One region of the Pseudomonas muyukensis genome, then DNA from elsewhere that is predicted to be linked to it. Evidence: riboswitches for the same ligand, from Rfam matches in the RefSeq annotation. Region 1 holds a riboswitch; each other region holds the start of a gene.
What was found. A riboswitch is a leader RNA that binds a small molecule or an ion and turns the genes downstream of it on or off. The one in region 1 is predicted to bind cobalamin.
Positions count from the first base shown of each region.

Region 2: another riboswitch for cobalamin. It lies ahead of KSS95_RS17700 (TonB-dependent receptor); the one in region 1 lies ahead of cobW (cobalamin biosynthesis protein CobW).
Region 3: another riboswitch for cobalamin. It lies ahead of KSS95_RS14845 (ABC transporter substrate-binding protein); the one in region 1 lies ahead of cobW (cobalamin biosynthesis protein CobW).
Region 4: another riboswitch for cobalamin. It lies ahead of KSS95_RS15205 (ABC transporter ATP-binding protein); the one in region 1 lies ahead of cobW (cobalamin biosynthesis protein CobW).

Region 1 is NZ_CP077073.1:3,775,113-3,780,793, reverse strand. Features, by position in the region: gene KSS95_RS16775 (DUF1272 domain-containing protein) at 1-187, opposite strand, end outside; gene cobM (precorrin-4 C(11)-methyltransferase) at 383-1,135, opposite strand; gene KSS95_RS16765 (cobalamin biosynthesis protein) at 1,164-1,574, opposite strand; gene KSS95_RS16760 (CbtA family protein) at 1,574-2,269, opposite strand; gene KSS95_RS16755 (CbtB domain-containing protein) at 2,280-2,465, opposite strand; cobalamin riboswitch at 2,568-2,730, opposite strand; cobalamin riboswitch at 2,792-2,990, shown strand; gene cobW (cobalamin biosynthesis protein CobW) at 3,091-4,158, shown strand; gene cobN (cobaltochelatase subunit CobN) at 4,162-5,681, shown strand, end outside.
Region 2 is NZ_CP077073.1:4,021,453-4,027,133, forward strand. Features, by position in the region: gene KSS95_RS17690 (GNAT family N-acetyltransferase) at 1-396, shown strand, start outside; gene KSS95_RS17695 (outer membrane beta-barrel protein) at 514-1,260, opposite strand; cobalamin riboswitch at 1,421-1,626, shown strand; gene KSS95_RS17700 (TonB-dependent receptor) at 1,736-3,859, shown strand; gene yghU (glutathione-dependent disulfide-bond oxidoreductase) at 5,156-5,681, shown strand, end outside.
Region 3 is NZ_CP077073.1:3,313,885-3,319,565, forward strand. Features, by position in the region: gene KSS95_RS14830 (OprD family porin) at 1-263, opposite strand, end outside; gene KSS95_RS14835 (ABC transporter ATP-binding protein) at 260-1,066, opposite strand; gene KSS95_RS14840 (FecCD family ABC transporter permease) at 1,063-2,079, opposite strand; gene KSS95_RS14845 (ABC transporter substrate-binding protein) at 2,076-3,104, opposite strand; cobalamin riboswitch at 3,218-3,413, opposite strand; gene KSS95_RS14850 (acetyltransferase domain-containing protein) at 3,440-4,606, opposite strand; gene KSS95_RS14855 (substrate-binding domain-containing protein) at 5,109-5,681, shown strand, end outside.
Region 4 is NZ_CP077073.1:3,396,053-3,401,733, forward strand. Features, by position in the region: gene KSS95_RS15190 (hypothetical protein) at 1-61, opposite strand, end outside; gene KSS95_RS15195 (FecCD family ABC transporter permease) at 400-1,425, opposite strand; gene KSS95_RS15200 (ABC transporter substrate-binding protein) at 1,422-2,384, opposite strand; gene KSS95_RS15205 (ABC transporter ATP-binding protein) at 2,381-3,157, opposite strand; cobalamin riboswitch at 3,274-3,454, opposite strand; gene paaE (1,2-phenylacetyl-CoA epoxidase subunit PaaE) at 3,526-4,602, opposite strand; gene paaD (1,2-phenylacetyl-CoA epoxidase subunit PaaD) at 4,618-5,142, opposite strand; gene paaC (1,2-phenylacetyl-CoA epoxidase subunit PaaC) at 5,129-5,681, opposite strand, start outside.

The DNA.
Region 1 (5,681 bases):
CCAGGGCCTTGCCGGTGCGGGTAGGGCGGATCACCAGTTGCCCGCCGCAATTGGGGCACTGGCCCTGGAAGTGGCGCTCGTTGCAGGGGCGGCAGAAGGTGCATTCGAACGAACAGATCAGTGCATCCGGGCTGTCGGCCGGCAGGTCGCGGTCGCAGCATTCGCAGTTGGGGCGCAGTTCGAGCATGGCAGGCATTCCGTTGGCAAGTTGCACGCAGTGTGCAACGCCGCCTTCCCCGACGGCAATCAGCCCTTGCAAGGTCTTCGCGATTTTTCGGGCATGGCTGTATTCAATTCAACAATGCCGGGGCTGCTTTGCAGCCCTTTCGCGACACAAGGCCGCTCCTACAGGGCGGCGCGGTCGTCAACGACGGCAATCGCTTCAACTGCCCTGGCGGTACAGGTGGGCGTGCCCGGCCCGGTACAGCGCGGAGTCGGCGAACGGCGCATCGCCCAGCACCTGGCCGACCAGAATCAGCGCGGTGCGGCGAAAGCCTTTGGCCGCTACCCGCTCGACGATATCCGCCAGGGTGCCACGGGCCCAATCCTGGTCCGGCCAGGTGGCACGGTGCACCACGGCAATCGGGCAGGCGCCGCCATAGTGCGGTAAAAGCTCGTCGACGATGCGCGCCAGGTGCTTGACCCCCAGGTGAATGGCCAGGGTGCTGCCATGCCGGGCCAGATCGGCCAGTTGTTCGCCAGGCGGCATCGGCGAGCTGTCGCCGTAGCGGGTGAGGATCACCGTCTGCGCCACGTCCGGGAGGGTCAGCTCGCAGCCCAGCAATGCGGCGCTGGCGGCAGTGGCGGTGACCCCGGGAATGATCTGGTAGTCGATGCCCAGTGCCTGCAGGTGGCGGATCTGTTCGCCGATGGCGCCGTACAGGCTGGGATCGCCGCTGTGCACCCGGGCCACGTCCAGGCCTTCGGCGTGGGCCTGGCGCATGGCTTCGACGATCTGCTCCAGGTGCAGTTCGGCGCTGTTGAGCACGGTTCGGGCGTTATGGCCCTCGAGCAGCGCAGGCGGGACCAGGGAGCCTGCGTAGATGATCACCGGGCATTGGCGAATCAGGCGCTGGCCCTTGACCGTGATCAGTTCCGGATCGCCGGGGCCGGCACCGATGAAGTAGACCGTCATGGCGGTTCCTTGCAGGTAAAGATGCGGATTATCCGCCGATGGCCAGCGCCAGGGTAGCGCCGGCAAGGACCTGCCGCGGCACGTGCAGGTTGGGTTGTGGCGAAGCGCGGGCAGCCAGGGCCAGGGCGGCGCTTTCGGCCACGCCCCAGCAGCCGGTCTGGGCGTAGGCAGTGGCCGAGCGTTGGCTGAGCATCGGCTCGAAAGCCAGCAGGTGCGCGGCGTCGAAGCACAAAAACGGCACGCCAAGGCGCTCGGCCAGGGCCAGCAAGCCCGGTTCGCGGGCCTTGGGGTCGATGCTGGCGATGGCGCGCAAGGCCGACAGGGGCAGGGCGTGGCGGGCCATGGTCTGGCGCAGCAGCACCGCCAGGGTCTCGACGGGGCAGCCGCGGCGACAACCAAAGCCCGCGTACAGCGCGGGCTGCAGGCTGAAGTCGAGCATCAGGCCGGGTTGGCGCGGCGGAACAGCCAGGCGCTGAGCAGGCCCAGGGCCAGCCAGAACGCGGCGTTGGTCAGCCAGGAGGCGATCTTGAACTGGCTGGCCAGGGCCTCTGGCGCCAGGCTGGCGTGCACCGCCGGTTGCGGCGCGCCGATCACATGGGGGCTTACCAGCAGCACGACACCCAGCACCTTGAACAACCAATGCCGGCTGAACACCAGCAAGGCCAGGCCGGCCGCGGTGGCGGCGGCGGTGCCGATCCACCAGGCCTGGCGTTGGCCCAGGTCGGCGGCGGCGGTGCCTGGCAGCTCGGCGGGCAAGCCCAGGGTGGGCGCCAGGCAGAACACGGCGAAGCCGGCCAGGCCCCAGAGCGCCCCGGTGCTGACGCGGCCCGGCTCACGCAGGCTGTACAGCGCGGCGAGGAGCAGGGCGAAGCCGACGGCTACCACCAGGTTGCCGCCGGTGGTGGCCAGCACCCGCTGCCAGCCGTCTTCCGGTGCCCAGGCCTCGGCGCTGTGCTCATGGCTGTGGCCGGCTTCGGCTGGTGCGTGTTCATGCTGCTCGGCTACCGGGGCGGCGCTCTCGAAGGTTTCCGCCTGGAGGATCAGCGGGGCGATCCAGAAACTTTGCAGCAGGGTCAGCAGCAGGGCGGCGAGCAGCCCGCTGAAGCCCGCGGTGCGGGCAATGCGCGTGATCATGCAGGGATACTCAGTGGCAGGGGAAGGCGGCGCTGTGGCGGGTGTCGTGGGCGGCGTTGTGTACCGCCTCGATGTGCGAGAAGCCGGCGAAGTACACCAGGCTCAGGCCCAGCAGGCTGGCGCCCACGGCGACCAGCAGGCGCTGGCTGAGGCTGACGGGGGTGGCGATGCTGTGCTTGGCACTGGTGATAGGCATGACGCGTTCCTCTGCTGCTTTTGTTTTGGGCAACGGGCAAGCGCGACGCCCCCAGGCACGGATGGCCCAGGGCATGCGACAGCACCCGCCCACCGCGGGGTTGTTCATCGAGCACGGCAGGCCGGTCTCCGGGCTGGCGAGGCAGGGTGCGCTCGCTTACCGTTGCGGGGGCAGCACCGGCTTTGTCCTGGCCTGTTGGAGGCCATGTGACGCACCGGTTTCCCGTTTCACCCCCGGCTGGGGGCACCTGCAGGCAATGCGCTAGCAAATCACGGGGCGTAGCCGGCGTCAATCGCGGCGGCGGTTGACCGTTGTCGGGTGGATGCGTAGCCTTGCCGCTTCGAGGTTCTCAGGCCTGGCCTGAGCTAAGACGGGAACGCGGTACAAGCCGCGGCTGCCCCCGCAACTGTAGGCACTGAAAGGTTCGGCACAGCCACTGCGCAGGCGCGCGGGAAGGCGCCGAGCCACCGGCCCCGACGCCGGATTGGTGCAAGCCAGGAGACCTGCCTCGCGACGTTTTCGACTTTCAACCGGGCGGGGTGATCCGGTGGCGAACGCGCCCGGCCAGCATGGCCGCGGCCGCCGTCCCGCATGCCCGCGCCACAGCCGCCAAGGGCAACGCGACATGAAAACACTGGCCAAGCTCCCCGTCACCATCGTCACCGGCTTTCTCGGCTCGGGCAAGACCACCTTGCTCCGCCACATGCTCGACAACGCCCAGGGCCGCCGTATCGCGGTGATCGTCAACGAATTCGGCGAACTGGGCATCGACGGCGAGATCCTCAAGCAGTGCAGCATCGGCTGCACCGAGGAAGAGGCGCTGGGCCGGGTCTTCGAACTGGCCAATGGCTGCCTGTGCTGCACCGTGCAAGAGGAGTTCTTCCCGGTGATGCGCGAGCTGGTGGCCCGTCGCGGCGACCTGGACCATATCCTGATCGAAACCAGCGGCCTGGCCCTGCCCAAGCCCCTGGTACAGGCCTTCCAGTGGCCGGAAATCCGCAACGCCTGCACGGTCGATGCGGTGATCACCGTGGTCGACAGCCCGGCGGTGGCTGCCGGCACCTTCGCCGCCTACCCCGAGCAGGTCGACGCCCAGCGCAAGCTCGACCCCAACCTGGACCATGAGTCGCCGCTGCACGAGCTGTTCGCCGACCAGTTGGCCAGCGCCGACCTGGTGGTGCTGAACAAGGCCGACCTGATCGACGCCGCCGGCCTGGCCGGGGTGCGCGCCGAGGTGGCCGAGGAACTGCCGCCGGCGGTCAAGGTGATCGAGGCCAGCAGTGGCCGCCTGCCGCTCGACGTGCTGCTGGGCGTGGGCGCCGAGTCCGAGGCGCATATCGATGGCCGTCGCACCCATCATGATTCGCACCACGACGGTGACGATCACGACGACCACGATCATGATGCCTTCGACTCGATTTCCATCGACCTGCCCGAGGCCGACGAAAGCCTGCTGCTCGATGCCCTGAGCCAACTGGTCGGTGAATTCGGCATCCTGCGCGCCAAGGGTTTCGCCGCCATCCCCGGCAAACCGATGCGCCTGCTGATCCAGGGCGTGGGCACCCGTTTCGACAAGCACTTCGACCGCGCCTGGCGCAGCGATGAAGCGCGCATCACCCGCCTGGTACTGATTGGCCAGGACCTTGACGCCGTGCAGCTGCAAGCGCGCCTGCGCCAGGCCCTGGGCGCCTGACCCATGCACCTGCTGCGGACCCAGCCCGGCGGCTTCGTGCCGGACGACAGCATTGCCGATCTCGGCCAGACACCTGCCGAGCTGGTGATCCTCTGCAGCGGCGACTCCCATCTGGCACTGCTGGCCGAAACCGCCGAGCAGTTGCCGGACGATTTTCCCAGCGTGCGCCTGGCCAACCCGATGCAGGTGCAGAACCACGCCTCGGTCGACCTGTATGTCGACCAGGTCCTGCGCCATGCCAAGCTGGTCCTGGTCTCGCTGCATGGCGGTGTCGGCTACTGGCGCTACGGCGTCGAGCAGTTGGTGGCCCTCGCCAGCCGTGGCGTGCAGTTGGTCCTGGTGCCGGGCGACGACCGCCCGGACCCGGAACTCACCGACCTGGGCACGCTGCGCGGGGCCCAGGCCGAGCGCCTGTGGCACTACCTGCGCCAGGGTGGCAAGGCCAACGCGCTCAACCTGTTCAAGTGCCTGGCCAGCCAATGGCTGGGGCGTGACTACCCCTGGGACGAGCCCCAGCCGCTGCCGCGCACGGCGGTCTATCACCCGGCCCGCGCCAGTGCCGTGCTGCAGGACTGGTACGGCGAGTGGAACCCCGAGTACCCGGTGGCGCCGCTGCTGTTCTATCGCTCGCACCTGCAGGCGGCCAACACCGCGTTCATCGATGTGTTCTGCCAGCGCTTGCAGGCGTGCGGGCTCAACCCGCTGCCGATCGCCGTGGCCAGCCTCAAGGAGCACGCCTGTCTGGAGCAGGTGCAAGCCTGGCTCGACGAGGTGCAGGCCGAGGTGGTGATCAACACCACCGGTTTTGCCTTGTCCAGCCCAGAGCAGCCCAACCTGCGCCCGCTGCGCCGCGACGTGCCGGTGTTGCAGGCAATCTGCGCCCAGGACAACCGGCCCGGCTGGGAGCAGAGCGAGCAGGGCCTGGGTGCCCGCGACCTGGCCATGCACATTGCCTTGCCGGAGCTTGACGGGCGCATCATCACCCGCCCGGTGAGCTTCAAGGACCTGGCCTGGCGCAGCGAACGCAGCCAGGCCGACGTGGTCTGCTACCGTGCCCACCCCGAGCGCATGGACTTCGTGGCCGAGTTGGCGCGGCGCTGGGTGGCGCTGGCGCGCCTGGACAACCAGGAAAAACGCGTGGCCCTGGTGCTGGCCAACTATCCGACCCGCGACGGGCGCATTGGCAATGGCGTGGGCCTGGACACCCCGGGCGCGGCGTTGAACATACTCAGGGCCATGCAGGGCCGGGGCTACCCGGTCGCCGGCCTGCCCGACAGCGGCACTGCGCTGATCCATCAGTTGTTGGGCGGCGTGACCAACGACCTCGACCACCTCGACCAGCGACCCTGCGCCCAGAGCCTGAGCCTGGCCGATTACCAGGCGGCCTTCGCCGCGCTGCCCGAGGCCAACCAGCGTGCCGTGCTGGCGCGCTGGGGCACGCCCGAGCAGGACCCGATGTTCCGCAGCGGGCGGATGATGGTCGCTGGCTTGCGCTATGGCTTGACCTTCGTCGGTATCCAGCC
Region 2 (5,681 bases), 250 kb from region 1:
GCATTGCTCGGTTCGTATTTCCTCAAGGCCAATGCCGCCGGGCCCGGTGGCCACGTGGGCAACTGCGGCTACATGGTCTGTGCCAGCGCCCGTGGCCGCGGCGTGGCCAGGTTGATGTGCGAGCACTCGCAGAAACTCGCCCGCCAGGAAGGTTTCCTGGCCCTGCAGTTCAACTCGGTGGTGGCGACCAACGAGGTGGCCGTGGCGCTATGGCACAAGCTTGGCTTCGAGACGGTCGGGCGCTTGCCCAAGGCCTATCGCCATGCCGAACAGGGCCTGGTGGACTGCCTGGTGATGTACAAGTGGCTGGCCGATGAGCCAGTGCTGGAGAAACCGCCGCTGCTGATAGGCCGCAAGAATATCGAGGCGCGGGTATCACGCCGGCGCGGTCGCTGAGCGGCACGCCAGAGGCATAGGCGCCGGTTTGCCGGCGAACACGGGGCACACGGGGCCTGGTTCGCCAGCAAGGCTGGCGCCTACCGATTGCGAGGGGGGGTGAGATCGTTCAGGCGCTTAGAACGCCAACCCCACCTTCACCCCGAACTCGTCCCGCTTGAGCTTGGTGTTGTCCGCCACCGGGGTGTCCTCGTCGAGCTTGTACTCGGTGCGGGTGTAGTACGCCCCCAGTTGCACCGGCATGCCGCCCTGCTGGTTCATCAGCAAGGTGACCTCGGCATAGGGGTTGGTGCGGTCCTTCATGTCGACGCTGTCGCTGCCGTAGTCATCGACCTTCAGCCGCGCACGGCCATCGATGGTACGCCGCGCCCCCACTTCCACGCGCAGGGTCGAGGCGTCGAACTGGTGGTTGTAGCCCAGCGCCGCCTTGGCGAATGGCGACTTGTAGGTCAGCCGCGTATCGAGGTCGTTGATCTCGGGTTCGAAGCGCGTCCAGCTGTAGCCGCCGCCCAGGGTCAGGTCGACGAAGTTGCGCGCATCCAGCGCGGCGCGCCAGCCCAGGTCCAGGTCGGCCTGGGCCTCCTTGAGCTTGTTGTCGCTCTTCTTGCCGTACTTGGCCTCGGCACCGATCTGGTAGATGAAGCCGGATTCGGCGGTCATCTTGTTGCCGAAGGTGGCGAACACGCCGCCCTGACCCATGTGTTGCTTGTCCGATTCGCTGCCGCCCTCGAACTTGAACTTGTCGTAGGCGCCCAGCAGGCCGAGGGTGAACAGCGGATCGCTGCTCGGCGCCGCAGTGGCGGCCAGGGGCGCGCCGAGCAAGGCCAACAGGCAGGAATGACGCAGCAGGTGACGGGTAAACATGCGCAGAAGTCTCCATGACGTGAATGAATGAGCAACGACCGGTTCGAGGCAACGCCACTGGCGAAAGTTCGAAAAAAATTCGACAACTACCGCTAACTCGCTAAGGCGTCACAGATTTTGCGTTCATTCAAACGATTGACTCCCTGCCGGTTCGATGATCAGATGCGCGCCAGTTTCAGGTGTCCTGCGCCGCCGCGCGCAGGGTGAAACGGGAAGCCGGTGCGTCGTTGTCAACGACAAGTCCGGCGCTGCCCCCGCAACGGTAAGCGAGCGAAACCTTCGACACACCACTGTGCACAGGCATGGGAAGGTGAAGGCTTCATGACCCTCGCAAGCCCGGAGACCGGCCTGAGGCTTCACTTGGCAACCCGCGGTGGGCGGGCGCAGGCCGGTATCCGCGTGCGCGCCTGCCTACGCGATTCGCCGTTGCGTGTTCTCCACCGGGATCCATTCATTCCTGCAGCAGTGGAACGACATGTCCCGATTCAACAAGCTTCACACCCTGGCGGCCTGCCTGGCCGTGTCCCTGCCAGCGCTGGCCGACGAACAGCCCGGCGCCTCCCTGACCCTGCCCGCCACGGCCATCACCGACAACCGTGAGCCGCAGGCCGTCGACCTGGCCACCCCGAGCCAAGCCGGCTCGCGCCTGAACCTCAGCGCCCTGGAAACGCCGGCCAGCACCAGCACCCTCACCGCGGCGCAGATCCAGGGGCGCAACAACCAGACCGTGCAGGACGCCGTGACCCGCTCGCCGGGCATCACCTTCATCGGCACCCCGGGCGATGGCGGTACCGGCCTGTCGGCGCGCGGTTTCACAGGCCAGAGCTCGGTGATGACCCTGTTCGATGGCGCGCGCCTGTACGCCGGTGCCGGCACCCTCACCTACCCGGTCGACCCATGGATGGTCGAGCGCATCGAGGTGATCCGCGGCCCGGCCTCGGTGCTGCATGGCGAAGGCGCCACCGGCGCGGTGGTCAACGTGATCCCGAAAAAACCCTTCAGTGGTGACATTCGCAACCACCTGCGCCTGGGTTACGGCTCCTGGGACCGTCAGCAGCTCGGCCTGGACAGCGGCGGCAGCCTCAGCGAACGCCTGAGCTATCGCCTGACCCTGAACCAGCAGGCCGGCAACGGTTGGGTCGACCGCACTGACTCACGCAGCCTGGCGCTGTCGGCCGCACTGCGCTTCGACGCCACGGACGACCTGAGCTTCACCCTGTCCCACGAGCGCGGCGACGCACAACCGGCCAACTACTACGGCACCCCACTGATCGACGGCCACCTGCGCAGCAGCCTGGGCAAGAAGAACTACAACGTCAGCAACGACCAGCAGCGCTACCACGACGAGTGGACGCGGCTGACCAGCGACTGGCAGATCAACGACCACCTCAGCGCCAGCAACCAGCTGTACTACATCAAGAGCCGCCGGCACTGGCGCAATGCCGAGGAGTACAGCTGGGATGGCGCCAGCGGGCAGATCCTGCGTGGCAGTTTCCTTGAGATCAAGCACAACCAGGAGCAGATCGGCGACCTGCAGAGCTTCACCTTCGACCATTCGCTGTTCGGGCTGGCCAGCAAGACCGTGGTCGGGGCGCAGTACAACAAGATCCGTTTCAATGTCGACAGCAACTCACCCTACAACGACGACAGCAAGGACCCGCTCGACCCTTGGCAGCCCGCCCCCGGCGGTTTCCACAGTGGCTCGCCGCTACGCCCGCAGATGCTGTCCAAAACCAGTACCTTTGCTCTTTTTGCGGAAAACAGAACGCAACTGACCGAGCGCCTGTCGCTGGTCACCGGCGTGCGCCGCGACCAGAACCATATCGACCGCGACGACCTCACCAACGGCACCCGCAACGACCGCAGCCTGCGCGGCGGCAACTGGCGTGCCGGGCTGGTGTTCGCCGTCAGCGACGACCTGTCGCTGTACGGCCAGTACTCCACCAGCGAGGATGGCGTCGGCGACCTGTTGACCTTGCGCCCCGAGCAGCGCCTGGAACTGACCGAAGCCAAGCAGACCGAGCTGGGCTTGAAGCAGCGTTTCTGGGAGGGGCGCGGCGAGTGGACGCTGGCGGCGTACCACATCGTCAAGAAAAAGCTGCCGGTCTATGACGTGGTGACCAAGGGCAGCCAGCAAGCCGGCCAGCAGACCTCCGACGGGCTCGAAGCCAGCCTGGAGCTGGCCCTTGGCAACCAGTGGCAGGTGTCGGCGAACGCCGCACTGCTGCGGGCCAAGTACGATGATTTCCTGCAGCGCAGCGGGGGTGTGGTGTACGACCGGGCCGGCAATCGTCCGCAAGACGTCCCGCGCCGCACCGCCAACCTGTGGTTGAGCAAAGGCTTCGGCCAGGCCGTCGACGCCGGTATCGGCCTGCGCTATGTGGACGCGCGCTACACCAGTGCCGCCAACGACGCCCAGGTGCCGGGCTACAGCGTGGTCGACGCCAACCTTGGCTGGCAAGTGCTGCCCGATGTACGCCTGGGGCTGCAGGTGAACAACCTGTTCGACCGCCAGTATGCCCAGTCCAGCTATAGCGGCGAGCAGTGGCTGCTGGGGGCGCCCAGGTCGTACTTCGCCACGGTCGACTACAGCTTCTAGGGCCCCCGCCATGCGCTACTCCTGTAGGAGCCAGCTTGCTGGCGAACCAGGCGACGCGGTGGATGGCACCGGCTATGCCGGTGTTCGCCGGCAAGCCGGCTCCTACGCCCTGTAGGAGTCAGCCTTGCTGGCGAACCAGGCGACGCGGTGGATGGCACCGGCTGCGCCGGTGTTCGCCGGCAAAGCCGGCTCCTACGCCCTGTAGGAGCCAGCCTTGCTGGCGAACCAGGCGACGCGGTGGATGGCACCGGCTGCGCCGGTGTTCGCCGGCAAGCCGGCTCCTACACCCCGTAGGAGCCAGCTTGCTGGCGAAGCAAGCGACGCGGTGGATGGCACCGGCTGCGCCGGTGTTCGCCGGCAAGCCGGCTCCTACGCCCTGTAGGAGCCAGCTTGCTGGCGAAGCAAGCGACGCGGTGGATGGCACCGGCTGCGCCGGTGTTCGCCGGCAAGCCGGCTCCTACGCCCTGTAGGAGCCAGCCTTGCTGGCGAAGCAAGCGACGCGGTGGATGGCACCGGCTGCGCCGGTGTTCGCCGGCAAGCCGGCTCCTACGCCCTGTAGGAGCCAGCCTTGCTGGCGAAGCAAGCGACGCGGTGGATGGCACCGGCTGCGCCGGTGTTCGCCGGCAAGCCGGCTCCTACGCCCTGTAGGAGCCAGCCTTGCTGGCGAAGCAAGCGACGCGGTGGATGGCACCGGCTGCGCCGGTGTTCGCCGGCAAGCCGGCTCCTACGCCCTGTAGGAGCCAGCCTTGCTGGCGAAGCAAGCGACGCGGTGGATGGCACCGGCTGCGCCGGTGTTCGCCGGCAAGCCGGCTCCTACGCCCTGTAGGAGCCAGCCTTGCTGGCGAAGCAAGCGACGCGGTGGATGGCACCGGCTGCGCCGGTGTTCGCCGGCAAGCCGGCTCCTACACCCTGTAGGAGCCAGCCTTGCTGGCGAACCAGGCGACGCGGTGGATGGCACCGGCTATGCCGGTGTTCGCCGGCAAGCCGGCTCCTACGCCCTGTAGGAGCCAGCCTTGCTGGCGAAGCAAGCGACGTGGTGGATGGCACCGGCTGCGCCGGTGTTCGCCGGCAAAGCCGGCTCCTACGCCCCGTAGGAGCCAGCCTTGCTGGCGAACCAGGCGACGCGGTGCCTCTGGCGCTTGGCGGGGTTGCGTCACACCTGAGCCTACCTGTAAAGCCTCGCCATTCGATATCAGTTATGCATCGATTGCATTTGTCCCTCGCGCCGAACCCATGGCATGAATGCAGGTCCACGCCTTTACTTGGCCGCATTCCGCCTTCCAGGAGATTACGCGCATGAGCAAGCCCGAGTACATTCCGCCCAAGGTCTGGACCCACCAGGCCCCCTCTGGCGGCCAGTTCGCCAGCATCAACCGCCCCGTCGCCGGCCCCACCCACGACACACCGCTGCCGGTCGGCAAGCAGCCGCTGCAGCTTTACTCGCTGGCCACGCCCAACGGCGTCAAGGTCACCATCCTCTTGGAAGAGCTGCTCGCCCTCGGCCACACCGGCGCCGAATACGACGCCTGGTTGATCCGCATCGGTGAAGGCGACCAGTTCGGCAGCGGCTTCGTCGCGGTCAACCCGAACTCGAAGATCCCCGCCCTGCTCGACAATAGCGTCGAACCGCCCGTGCGGGTATTCGAGTCCGGCTCGATCCTGCTGTACCTGGCCGAGAAGTTCGGCGCCTTGCTGCCCAAGGCACCAGCCGCGCGCACCGAGAGCCTGAACTGGCTGTTCTGGCAGATGGGCTCGGCCCCCTACCTGGGCGGCGGTTTCGGCCACTTCTATGTGTATGCGCCCGAGAAGTTCGAATACGCCA
Region 3 (5,681 bases), 460 kb from region 1:
TGGGTGAAGCCCGAGTTGAACGTGCCCATCACGCCATAGGCCCATTCCTCGGCCTTGCCGTTGCGCTCGGCGCGCGGCTTGTAGGCGTTGCGCGCGCCGCTGTTGCGCCCGCCATGGCGATAGTCGCGCTGGTCGAAGACGCTGCGGTTGAGCAACTGCCAACGGCTGTCGGCGAGCCAGCCTTTGCCCTGGGACTGGCTGGAATCGGCCAGGGCCAGGGGCGTCAAGCTCAACAGGGGCAGGGCGAGGACGAGGGGCTTCACGGGCGGTTTCCGCGCTCAGGGGCGCGAAAGCGCAGGATGCGCGCGCCATCGAAAGGGTCGATGAGGTAATGGGCGTGCACGCCGAAGGTACTGAGCAGGCGTTCGGCTGTCAGTACCGCCGCCGGTTTGCCGAGGGCCACCAGGCGGCCCTGATCGAGCACGGCCAGGCGGTCGCAGGTCAGCGCCTGGTTGAGGTCGTGCAACGCCACCAGGGTGGTTATCGGCAGCGCCTGGACTTGGCCGAGCAAACTCAGCTGGTGCTGGATGTCGAGGTGGTTGGTCGGCTCATCCAGCAACAACACCTGCGGGCGTTGCGCCAGGGCCCGGGCGATATGCACGCGTTGGCGTTCGCCGCCGGACAGCTCGGCCCAGCGGCGTTGGGCCAGGTGGCTGGCGTCGACGTCGGCCAGTGCCTGCTCGACGATGGCACGCTCGCCGGCTCCGAAGGGGGCCAGGGCCGATAACCAGGGGGTGCGGCCCAGGGCGACGGCGTCGAACACGCGGATCGCATCCAGGGTGTCGGCTTGTTGTTCGACCAGCGCCAGCGCCTGGGCGATACGTCGGCGGGGCAGGGCCGCCAGGGGCGTGCCGAGCAACTGGACGCTGCCGCTGCTGGGCGCGCGCAGCCCGGCCAGCAGCTTGAGCAAGGTGGATTTGCCGGAACCATTGGGGCCGACCAGGCCGAGAGTCTCGCCGGGCTTGACGGCCAGATCGATACCATGCAGCACCTCGCGCCCGCCCAGACGCAGGCGCAGGCCCTGGCAACTGACGGGGGCCATTGCGGGGCTGTGCAGCGCGGTCATGGGCGCCCCCGACGGCTGACCAGGATCAGGGCGAACAGCGGCGCGCCGATCAACGCGGTGACCACCCCCACAGGGATCACCTGGCCGCTGATCAGCGTGCGCGAGAGGATGTCGGCGACGATCAGGAACAACGCCCCGCCCAGCGCGCTGGCCGGCACCAGGCGGCTGTGCCCGGGGCCGAGCAACAGGCGCAGGGCATGGGGGATGACCAGCCCGACGAAACCGATGGCACCGACGATCGACACCATCACCGCGGTCACCAGCGCCGCGCAGCTGATCAGCAGCAGTTGGGTGCGGCGCACCGGCACGCCGAGCGAGGCGGCGGAATCGGCGCCGAAGGTGAAGGCATCCAGGGCCCGGCGATGGCCGAGGCAGACCAGCAGCCCCAGCACGGCCACCGGCACCGCCAGGGTCACCGCCGGCCAGCGCACGCCGCTGAGGTTGCCCAGCAGCCAGAACAGGATGCCGCGGGCCTGTTCGGCGGTGGCGGACTTGGTGATCAGGAACGCGGTGAGCGCGTTGAACAATTGCGAGCCGGCGATCCCGGCAAGGATCACCTGGGCATTGTCATGGCGGCTGGCGCTGGCCCGCGACAGCGCCAGCACCAGGGCAAAGGCCGCCAGCGCGCCGAGGAAGGCGCCGCCGGACAGCGACAGCGCCGCGCCACCCAGGCCGAGCAGGCCGACCGCCACGGCACCGGTCGAGGCCCCGGCGGACAGACCCAGCAAATACGGCTCGGCCAGCGGGTTGCGCAGCAACGCCTGGAGAATCACCCCGCAGGTGGCCAGGCCAGCGCCGCAGGCAGCGGCCACCAGGGTGCGTGGCAAGCGGTAGTTCCAGACGATGCCGGCGTCGATCGGGTCGAGCGGATAGCCCGCCTGCCACAGGTGATTGGCCAGCACCTGCCAGACCACTTCGGCGCCCACCGGGGTTTCGCCGATGGCGATCCCGGCGAGCATGGCCAGGCTCAGGGCGAGCAGCGCGAAGGCGCCAAGGGGCAGCAGGCGACTCATGGTTGCGCCGCACTACCGCTGGCGAAGGCCGTGGACAGCACTTGCAGCCCGCGGAACAGGCGGATGCCGGCCTGCATGGCGTCGGCGTCGAGGACGATGATGCGGCCCTGTTTCACCGCATCCATGTTGCGGGTCAGCGGGTCGCTGCGCAGAAATTCGAGTTTCTTGCGATAGTCATCGGCGGGGTAGCGGCGCCGGTCCATGCGCGCGATGATCAGCCAGGTGGGATTGGCCTTGGCCAGGGTTTCCCAGCCGACGGTCGGCCATTCCTCGCTGGACTCGACCACGTTGCGCACGCCGAGGGTCTGCAGCATGAAGTCGGCCACGCCCTGGCGGCCGGCGACGTAGGGGTCGAGCGCCAGGTCGGCGCTGGAGAACCAGAACAACGCGCTGGTGTGCGTCAGGTCCTTGCCCGCCAGTTGTTGCTGCGCCTGCTGCAGGCTGCCCTGGAGCGCCGCGTTGAGGACGGCGCCGCGCGCCTGCACGTCGAAGATCTCGGCCAGTTGGCTGATGCTCTTGTAGATGCTCTGCACCTTGAACGGTTGCAGGCGGGTGCCATCGGCGCCCACCAGGTTGTCCTTGCCTTCGCAATCGGACGGCAGCAGGTAGGTGGGAATCTGCAATTCGGCGAACTGTTCGCGGGTGGCGACCGCGCCTTGGGCACCGACCATCCATTCGAACTGCACCGCCACCAGTTGCGGACGCTTGGCCACCACCGCCTCGAAGCTCGGTTCGTTGTCGGCCAGGCGCTCGACCTTGTCGTTCTGCGCCTGGAACTCGGGCAGCACGTTGTTGAACCACAGCGAAGTGCCGGCCAGGCGTTCGCCCAGGCCCAGGGCATAGAGCAGTTCGCTACCGGCCTGGCCGATGGTCACCGCGCGCTCGGGCGCCTGGGCGAAGGTCTGGGGCACGCCGCAGTTGTCGAGGGTCAACGGATACTGGGTGGCACTGGCCTGGCCATTATCGGCCTGGGCCAGCGCGGACAGGGTCAAGCCGGCGACTACGGTGGCGAGGTGGGGCAACATGGTGGGGCGGTCTCCTGTCTTGCGCTGTGCGGTCATGGGCACGGACAGGCATCGCCGGGCGCGAGCCAGAGGCTGCAAGCGCAAGGCGGATGACCATCCCGGACACCCCGCCGGTTGGTGAACACGTGCCGGCAGGTCTCCTGACTAGTGCGTCCAGGCCCGGCGCCGGCCTTCCCGGATGGATCATCCAGTGGCATCGATGGCGAGGGCTCGGCACCTACAGTTGCGGGGGCAGTTCCGTTCGGCGCGCTGGGCGCGCCTGGGATTCCCTTTTGATTCCGTGTGGAAACCGGCGGGCGGCATGGTAGACCATCGCACCGCCGGGCGAAACGCCTTTACAGGTACTTGAGCCAGGCCAGGTCGCGGCGCCGCGCCTTCAGCCGGGCAAAGCCACGCACCGGCAGGTACAGCGCGGCGGCCAGCAACAGGGCCAGCAGCCAGACCGCGGCGATACCCTCGAAACCGAAATAGTCGCCCTGGTTGCGGCCGAACAGGGCGACGCTGGCCAGGTACAGCCCCTTGAGCACATACAGGTGCAGCAGGTAGAAGAACATCGGCGCCGCGCCGAACACCGCCAGCACGCCGATCCAGCGCGTGCTGCCAGCACGCTCGAAGCCGCGTAGCAACAGCAGGCCGGTGCCCAGGGTCAGCGCCAGGAACAACAGCGAAGGCGGGTACTTGGTGATGTTGAAGAAGCTCATCAGCGTCTGCGTAACATTGGGGTAACTGTTCCAGGGCGTTTCGCCGTAACCGTTGAGCAGGCGCAGTGCGACGAAACCCAGCAGGGCCAGAGCCCCGGCCAGCAGCAGCCGCCGTTGGCGGGTATCGGCCTGGCTGGCGCGGGCGAACCATGGGCCAAGGGCGTAGCCCAGGGCAATCACGCCGATCCACGGCAACAGCGGATAGGATGTGCGCAGGCGCAGGCTGTCGGTGACCACCCACCAGCCGCGATCGTGCAGGACCGCCCACGGCACATGCAGGGCCGATGCCGGCGCGAAGTGCAGGCCATCGAGCAGGTTGTGCCCCGCGACGATCAACACGCCCAGGGTGATAAGCGCCGGACGTGGCAGCCATACCAGCAGCGCCAGGGCGATCATGCTCAGGCCGATGGCCCAGATCACTTGCAGGTAGACCACGGTGGGTGGCAGCTGGAAGGTCCAGGCGAAGTTGACCAGGGTGAACTCCAGCACCACCAGGAACAGCCCGCGCTTGAACAGAAACGCCGAGACATCGCCACGGCCCTGGTGCTTTTCGCCGTACAACCAGGCGGACAGCCCGGTGAGCAGCACGAACACCGGGGCGCACAGGTGCGCCAGGGTGCGGCTGGCGAACAGGCTGGGGTCGGTGGCGTCGATGGTCATCGGGTCGCTGACCTGGCGGTGCAGGAAGAAGGTTTCGCGCACGTGGTCCAGGAGCATGAACAGGATCACCAGGCCGCGCAGGGCGTCGATGCTTTGCAGGCGTTGGCTGGGCAAGGGGGAAGGGGTAATGGCGCTGGTCATTGGCTGGGATCGTAGGCAGGAATGGCGTTCAAATGAAATGTTATCGTATTACATTTTATCAGCGCCTGAATAGTTCGATTTCGCCTGGCGGGCCACCAGGTGTTCGCCGTGGGTGATGCAGCGCCTATTAGACCGAGCGCCGCCCGCGCGGCGCTCGATCTGACAGACGCTGCATCACTCACGGCGAACACGCCCTGCACTGAAACTTTTTTCGCTGCCTGGCCAAGCTCCCGAGTGCGTTGCGGGCAATCCTCCAGATCACCACCACCCATAACCGCTGGCCTGCCTCCATCACACCCCGGCAAAACCGCCAGAACCACCCCGCGACACCCGAGGTTTTCCCCCTCGAACTCCCGATGTTTTTTCCTTTGCCTGTCACCACAAGCTGCGAATGTTGCCTTCGTGGACAGGCCACCAGCCCCTCTGGATCAGGGTGTACGGCCTCGGCCACAGCAATGCGCGACCCACTCAACGTACGAACACGACGATAGGAGATTGCTTCATGTTTAAGCGTACTGTGATCGCCGCCTCCCTGGTGGCTGCTACCCTGGCTTCGGCCCAATCCATGGCCGCTGTGGTCGGCGGCGGTGCCACCCTGCCTGAGCCGCTGTACAACGGCAACGCCACCTGGGAAGGCATCCTGCCGAGCGGCTTCAGCTACACCGGCGTGGGCAGCGGCGGTGGCAAGACCGCTTTCCTGACCAACGCGCCTGCGTCGATCAACCAGCCTGCCGGCACCAACGTCGACTTCGCCGGTTCCGACTCGGTGCTCAGCGCCAGCGAACTGTCGACCTACAACAGCACCCGCGCCGCTGCCTGGGGCAAGCTGGTCCAGGTACCGGCGGTCGGCACCAGCGTGACCATTCCTTACCACCGCAACGGTGTCAGCAACCTGCAGGTCAACGCCACGCAACTGTGCGGCGTGTTCTCCGGCAGCATCGCCACCTGGGGCGCCCTGCTGGGCAACGGCGACACCACCCCGATCAAGGTGATCTACCGTGCCGGCAGCAGTGGCACCACCGAACTGCTGGCGCGCTTCCTCAACGACTCCTGCCCGACCGCCTTCTCGGTCAGC
Region 4 (5,681 bases), 380 kb from region 1:
CCACGGCGGCGAGGCCGGCGAGCAGGACCAGGGACTTGAAGGGGAGGGACATGGGGATCATCGCGTTGCTTCCTTGGCATTGTTCTCGGAACGCCACCCGCCCGGCCAGGAAAGGGAGGTACTGGCCGGACGAGGGGTAGGGCGACTATAGCGCCGCTGTACCCTGCGGGATGTAGGGCAGATGTGCTAGGTGGCTAATGGCCGTCTCGTGGTGATTTTTGACGGGGGATTGGGGGGCGGGTATGGGTTCGTCGGAAGTGGTGCGGCGCCTGGTCGATCGAGCGCCGCCCGCGCGGCGCTCGATCTGATAGGCGCTGCAAGGGTTGTGGCGAACACCTGGCGGCCTTGATGCGGTCCTTTCCCTGGAAGGGGGCTGTCCGCCGTCAGTGGCCCCACCGCTCACCCCCTACGCCGCAGCAACACAATAAAAAACCCGCCCCCCAACGCCGCCGTGGCAATACCGATGGGCAGGTCCTGCGGCGCAATCAAGGTGCGCGCCGCCAGATCGACCCAGACCACGAACAACGCCCCCAGCAGCGCACAAACCGGCAACAGCCGGCGATGCTCGGCCCCGACCAGGCGCCGGGCCATGTGCGGCAGCATCAAGCCGACGAAACCGATAGCCCCGGACAACGACACCAGCACACCGGTGAGCAACGCGCAGCCGACGAACACCACGGCGCGCACCCGGCGCGTGTCGAAGCCCAGGCTCACCGCCGTCTGTTCGCCGCTCATCAGCGCATTGAGCGCGCGCGCCAGCGACATCAGCAGGGCAAAACCGGCCAGCACGGCCAACGCCGGCAGCCACAGCAGCGACCATTGCGCCAGGCCCAGCCCGCCGAGCATCCAGAACATCACCGAACTGGCGGCATGGGGATCGCCGGTGTACAGCAGCAGGTTGGCCAGGGCCATCACCACGAACGACACCGCGACCCCGGCCAGCAACAGTTGCTCGCTGTCCAGGCGCCCGCGCCGGCTGGCGACGCCCAGTACCAGCAGCATGCAGCCCAGGGCGCCGACAAAGGCCGCCAGCGGCAGGCTCAGCAGCCCGGCGAAAGGCCCAAGGTACAGCACCACCAGCACCGCCCCGAGCACTGCGCCTGAACTCACGCCCAGCAGGTGCGGGTCGGCCAGTGGGTTGCGGGTCACCGCTTGCAAGGCGCTGCCGACCAGGGCCAACCCGGCACCGACCAAAGCCCCCAGCAACACCCGTGGCGCGCGGATCTGCCAGACGATCTGGGCCTGGCCACGGCCGGCGTCTGTCGCTGGGGCCAGGCCCAGTTGCTGCAGCACGATCGCCAGTACCTTGCCTGCCGGCACCTGCGCTGCGCCGAAGCCCAGCGACAACAGGCACGAGGCCAGCAGCGCGGCGCCCAGGCCGATCAACAGCAGGCGGTAGCCGCCAGGGCGGCGCAACAGGCTCACCGCTGCGTCCCGGCAAAGCGCTGCGGGTGCAGCGCCTGGGCGAGGCGTTCGATGGCCTCGGCGTTGTCCACCGAGGGCGTCACCTGTAAATAGGACAACACCACGAAGCGCTTCTGGCGAATCGCCGTGACGCTGCCCAGCGCCGGGTGCTGCAGCAGGTAGTCGCGTTTCTGCTGCCAGCGGGTCGGGCCGTAGTCTACGATGACGATCACCTCAGGGTCGCGCTCCACTACGCTTTCCCAGCTGACTTCGGTCCAGCTGGCAGGCACGTCGGCCATCACATTGCTGCCGCCGGCCGTATCGATCAGGGCCTGGGGCATGCCCAGGCTGCCGGAGGTGGTGGGGCGGTCCTCGCCGCTGTCGTAGAGGAACACCCGTGGTCGATCCTGGAGCGCGGCCAGCGAAGCGCTGACCCGCGCGACACGCTGGCGCAGTTGCTCGACCAGGCGGTCGGCCCGCGCGCTGACGCCGAAGATGCGCCCCAGGTTGTTCAGGTCGGTGTACAGGTCGTCGAGGCTTGCCGGGTGCCAGGGCATGATCCGCGAGCACGACTCGCTCAGCTCGTATACCGGAATGCCGAACGTTGCCAGGCGCTGTGGGGTGAGCGGCCCACCGACCTGCATGCCATAGCTCCAGCCGGCGAACAGAAAGTCGGCATCGGCCGCGAGCAGGGTTTCCACCGACGGATAGCGCGGGGCCAGTTCCGGCAGGCCGCCCAGGGCCTGGCGCATTGCCGGGGCGAGGCTTTTCCAGCCACTGATGCCGCTGTAGCCGACCATGCGCTCGCGCAGCCCCAGTGCCAGCAGCATGCCGGTCAAGTTGACGTCGTGGCTCACCGCCCGTTGCGGTGGCTGGCTGAAGCTGACCTCGCGCTCGCAACTGCGCACGGTCACGGGGAAGCCCTGCGCCAGGGCACACAGCGGCAGGCAGGCGAACAGGGCAAGCAGCAGGCGGGTCATGCGTGACGGATCCAGGTAATGCGTGGGTGCTGGCCCACGGGGTGGCGGTCGACCAGGGCGTGAACCCCGAACACCTCGGCCAGGCATTGCTCGGTCAACACCTCGGCAGGCGTGCCCTGGGCGATGATCCGGCCTTGCTCGATCAGGTACAGGCGGTCGCAGAAGGTCGCCGCCAGGTTGAGGTCGTGGAAGCTGGCCAGCAAGCCCAGGCCGCTGCCGCGCAGGTGCTGCAGCAGGGCCAGCTGGTGGCGTGGGTCGAGGTGGTTGGTCGGCTCGTCGAGAATCAGCAGGCGCGGCTGCTGGGCCAGGGCCCGGGCCAGCAGCACACGTTGCTTCTCGCCACCGGACAGGCTGGCGAAGCCTTGCGCGGCGCGGTCCTGCAGGCCCAGTTGGCGCAAGGCCTGGTCCACCGGCGCCGGGTCGCCGTCAGCGTCGAGCCAGCCCAGGTGCGGGGTGCGGCCCATGGCGACGACGTCGCTCACGCTCAGGCCGAAATCCTCGGGAAATTCCTGGAGCATCACCGCCACCCGCTGGGCCAGCCAGCGCGGCGGGTGCAGCCAGATATCCTCGCCATCGAGCAGCACCCGGCCAGCCCGTGGCCGGCTGAAACGGTAGGCGCAGCGCAGCAGGCTGGTCTTGCCGCTGCCATTGGGCCCGATCAGGCCGACGAACTCGCCGGATTGGACCTTGAGGTCGATGCCGGCCAGCAGGTCTGGCCCGCTGGCGGACAGTGACCAGTGCAGGCGCTCCAGGTGCAGCAGGGGAGAAGACATGAACAGACACCGCAGGAATGAATGAGCCCGACGGTGACGGTGCGAGACGGCCGCGCAGGCGCAGGGGCGCCTGGCAAGCTGAGCGCACCCGCCCTCCGCGGGAATGGCCATGGGCGAATCAGGCCGGTCTCCGGGCTGGCGAGGGTCATCGGGCATTCACCTTCCCATGCGCGGGGCACAGTGGTGTATCGAATGCCTGGCTCGCTTACCGTTGCGGGGGCAGCGCCGGACTTCTCGCACGGGCGAGGCACCGGCTTCCCGTTTAATCCCTGGCGCGGCGGCCAGGGACACCTGAAAGCAGGGGCGCATCTGAGCATTTCTGCCCTTGGGAGTCAACGCATGCCTAATCGATAGCCAAGCCCTTGGCGTCAAAGCTGGTCGAAGTCCAGCACCACCTTGTCGCTGATCGGGAAACTCTGGCAGGACAGCACGTAGCCGGCCGCCACTTCGTAGTCTTCCAGGGCATGGTTGCTGTCCATCTCAACCTCGCCCTCGATCACCTTGCACTTGCAGGTCGAGCACACCCCGGCCTTGCACGAATAGGGCAGCTCGGCGCCAATGGCGTTGCCGGCGTCGAGCACGCTGACGGTATTGCGCGGCAGGTCGAAGGCCAGCGCCCGGCCATCGCTGATCACGGTGATCTGGCTGCTGCTGGCATCGAGTTGGCGAGCGGCCTCGCGTGCCTCGCGGCGGGCCGTGCCATCGGCGGCGGCGAACAGCTCGAAGTGAATGCGCGCCTTGTCCATGCCGTTGGCCTGCAAGCTGTCGCGCACGGTCTCGGTCATGGCCTGGGGGCCGCAGATGAAGGCGGCGTCGAGGCTGGGCACATCCAGCCAGCGGGAGAACAGCTGGTCGCACTTGTCGGCGTCGATGCGACCGTTGTACAGGTCGACATCCTGTTGTTCACGGCTGAACACGAAGATCAGGTTCAGGCGCTCCAGGTACTGGTTCTTCAGGTCTTCCAAGCGGTCGCGGAACAGCGCGCTGCCACTGGCCCGGTTGCCGTACAGCAGGGTGAAGCGGCTGTGCGGCTCGCAGGCCAGGGTGGTGGCGATCAGCGACAGGATCGGGGTGATGCCGCTGCCGGCGGCGACGCCCAGGTAGTGGCCCTGGTGGGTCGGCTGCAGCGGCACGAAGAAGCTGCCCGAGGGCGGCATCACCTCCAGTTGCTGGCCGGCCTTGAGCACGTCGTTGACGAACGCCGAGAAGCGCCCGCCCGGCACGCGCTTGACCGCCACGCGCAGTTCGCCGTCTTGCACCGCGCTGCAGATCGAGTAGGAGCGGCGCACTTCCTCATTGTCCAGCTGGGTGCGCATGACCAGGTACTGGCCCTGGGTGAAGCGGAAATCGTCCTGCAGGTGGCTAGGCACGTCGAAGGCGATGGACACGGCGTCCCGTGTTTCCTGACGCACTTGCTTGATGGTCAGGCGGTGAAACTGGCTCATGGTGTTCTCCACGGCTCATAGGCATTTGAAGTAGTCGAACGGCTCCAGGCACGCGCGACAGCGGTACAGGGCCTTGCAGGCGGTGGAGCCGAACTCGCTGAGCAGCTCGGTGTCGCCACTGGCGCATTGCGGGCAGCACACCACGGGGCTGTGGCCGTGCAGGCTCGCGCCGCCCTCGGGCGGGGCGATGCCATAGGCGAGCAGGCGCTCACGGCCCAGGGTGCTGATCCAGTCGGTGCTCCAGGCCGGGGTCAGCCGCCGCTCCACGGCGGGGGCCGGAAAGCCGGCGTGTTCCAGGGCCTGGCGGATATCGCCCTCGATCACCTCGGTGGCCGGGCAGCCGGAATAGGTCGGGGTCACCACCAAGTGCAGGTGGCCGGCGCGCCAGTCGAGGTCGCGGACGATGCCCAGGTCGACCACGCTGACCACCGGCACCTCCGGGTCCATCACCTCGGCCAGCACCGCCCAGGCGCGGGCCAGATCGCCCGGTTGCTGGGCCCGGGCGCCACGGTCGCCGACGATCAGCTCACCAGGTCGCATCGGGGTAGGCCCGTGGCAGAAATTGCATTTCGGCCAGCAGCAGGCCCAGGTGCTCGGTGTGCAAGCCTTGGCGGCCGTCGAGGTAAAAGTGGCTGGCGGCCTGGGGCAGCGGCAGCTCGACCGAGGCGAACAGCGCACCGACCGTGGCTTGCCAGCGACGGCCGACCTGGGCTGGGTCGGCGCCGACACCTGCCGCGGCCAGTTGCACCTCGTGGTCGCTGGCGGCGGTCAGCTCGACGGTAAAGCGCCACAGCAGCGGTATGGCGTCGAGCATGCGCCGGCGGCTTTCTGGCGTGCCGTCGCCCAGGCGCTGCACCCACTCGCCGGAGCGGCGCAGGTGATAGGTGACTTCCTTCAAGGCCTTGGCGGCGATGCCGGCGATGCGTTCGTCGCGCGAGGCGCACAGGCCGTCGAGCACGGCATGGTGCCAGGCATCGTAGAGGAACTGCTTGAGCATGGTCACGGCATAGTCGCCGTTGGGCTGCTCGACCAGCAGCAGGTTACGGAAGGCGCGTTCGTCGCGGCGAAACGCCAGGGCG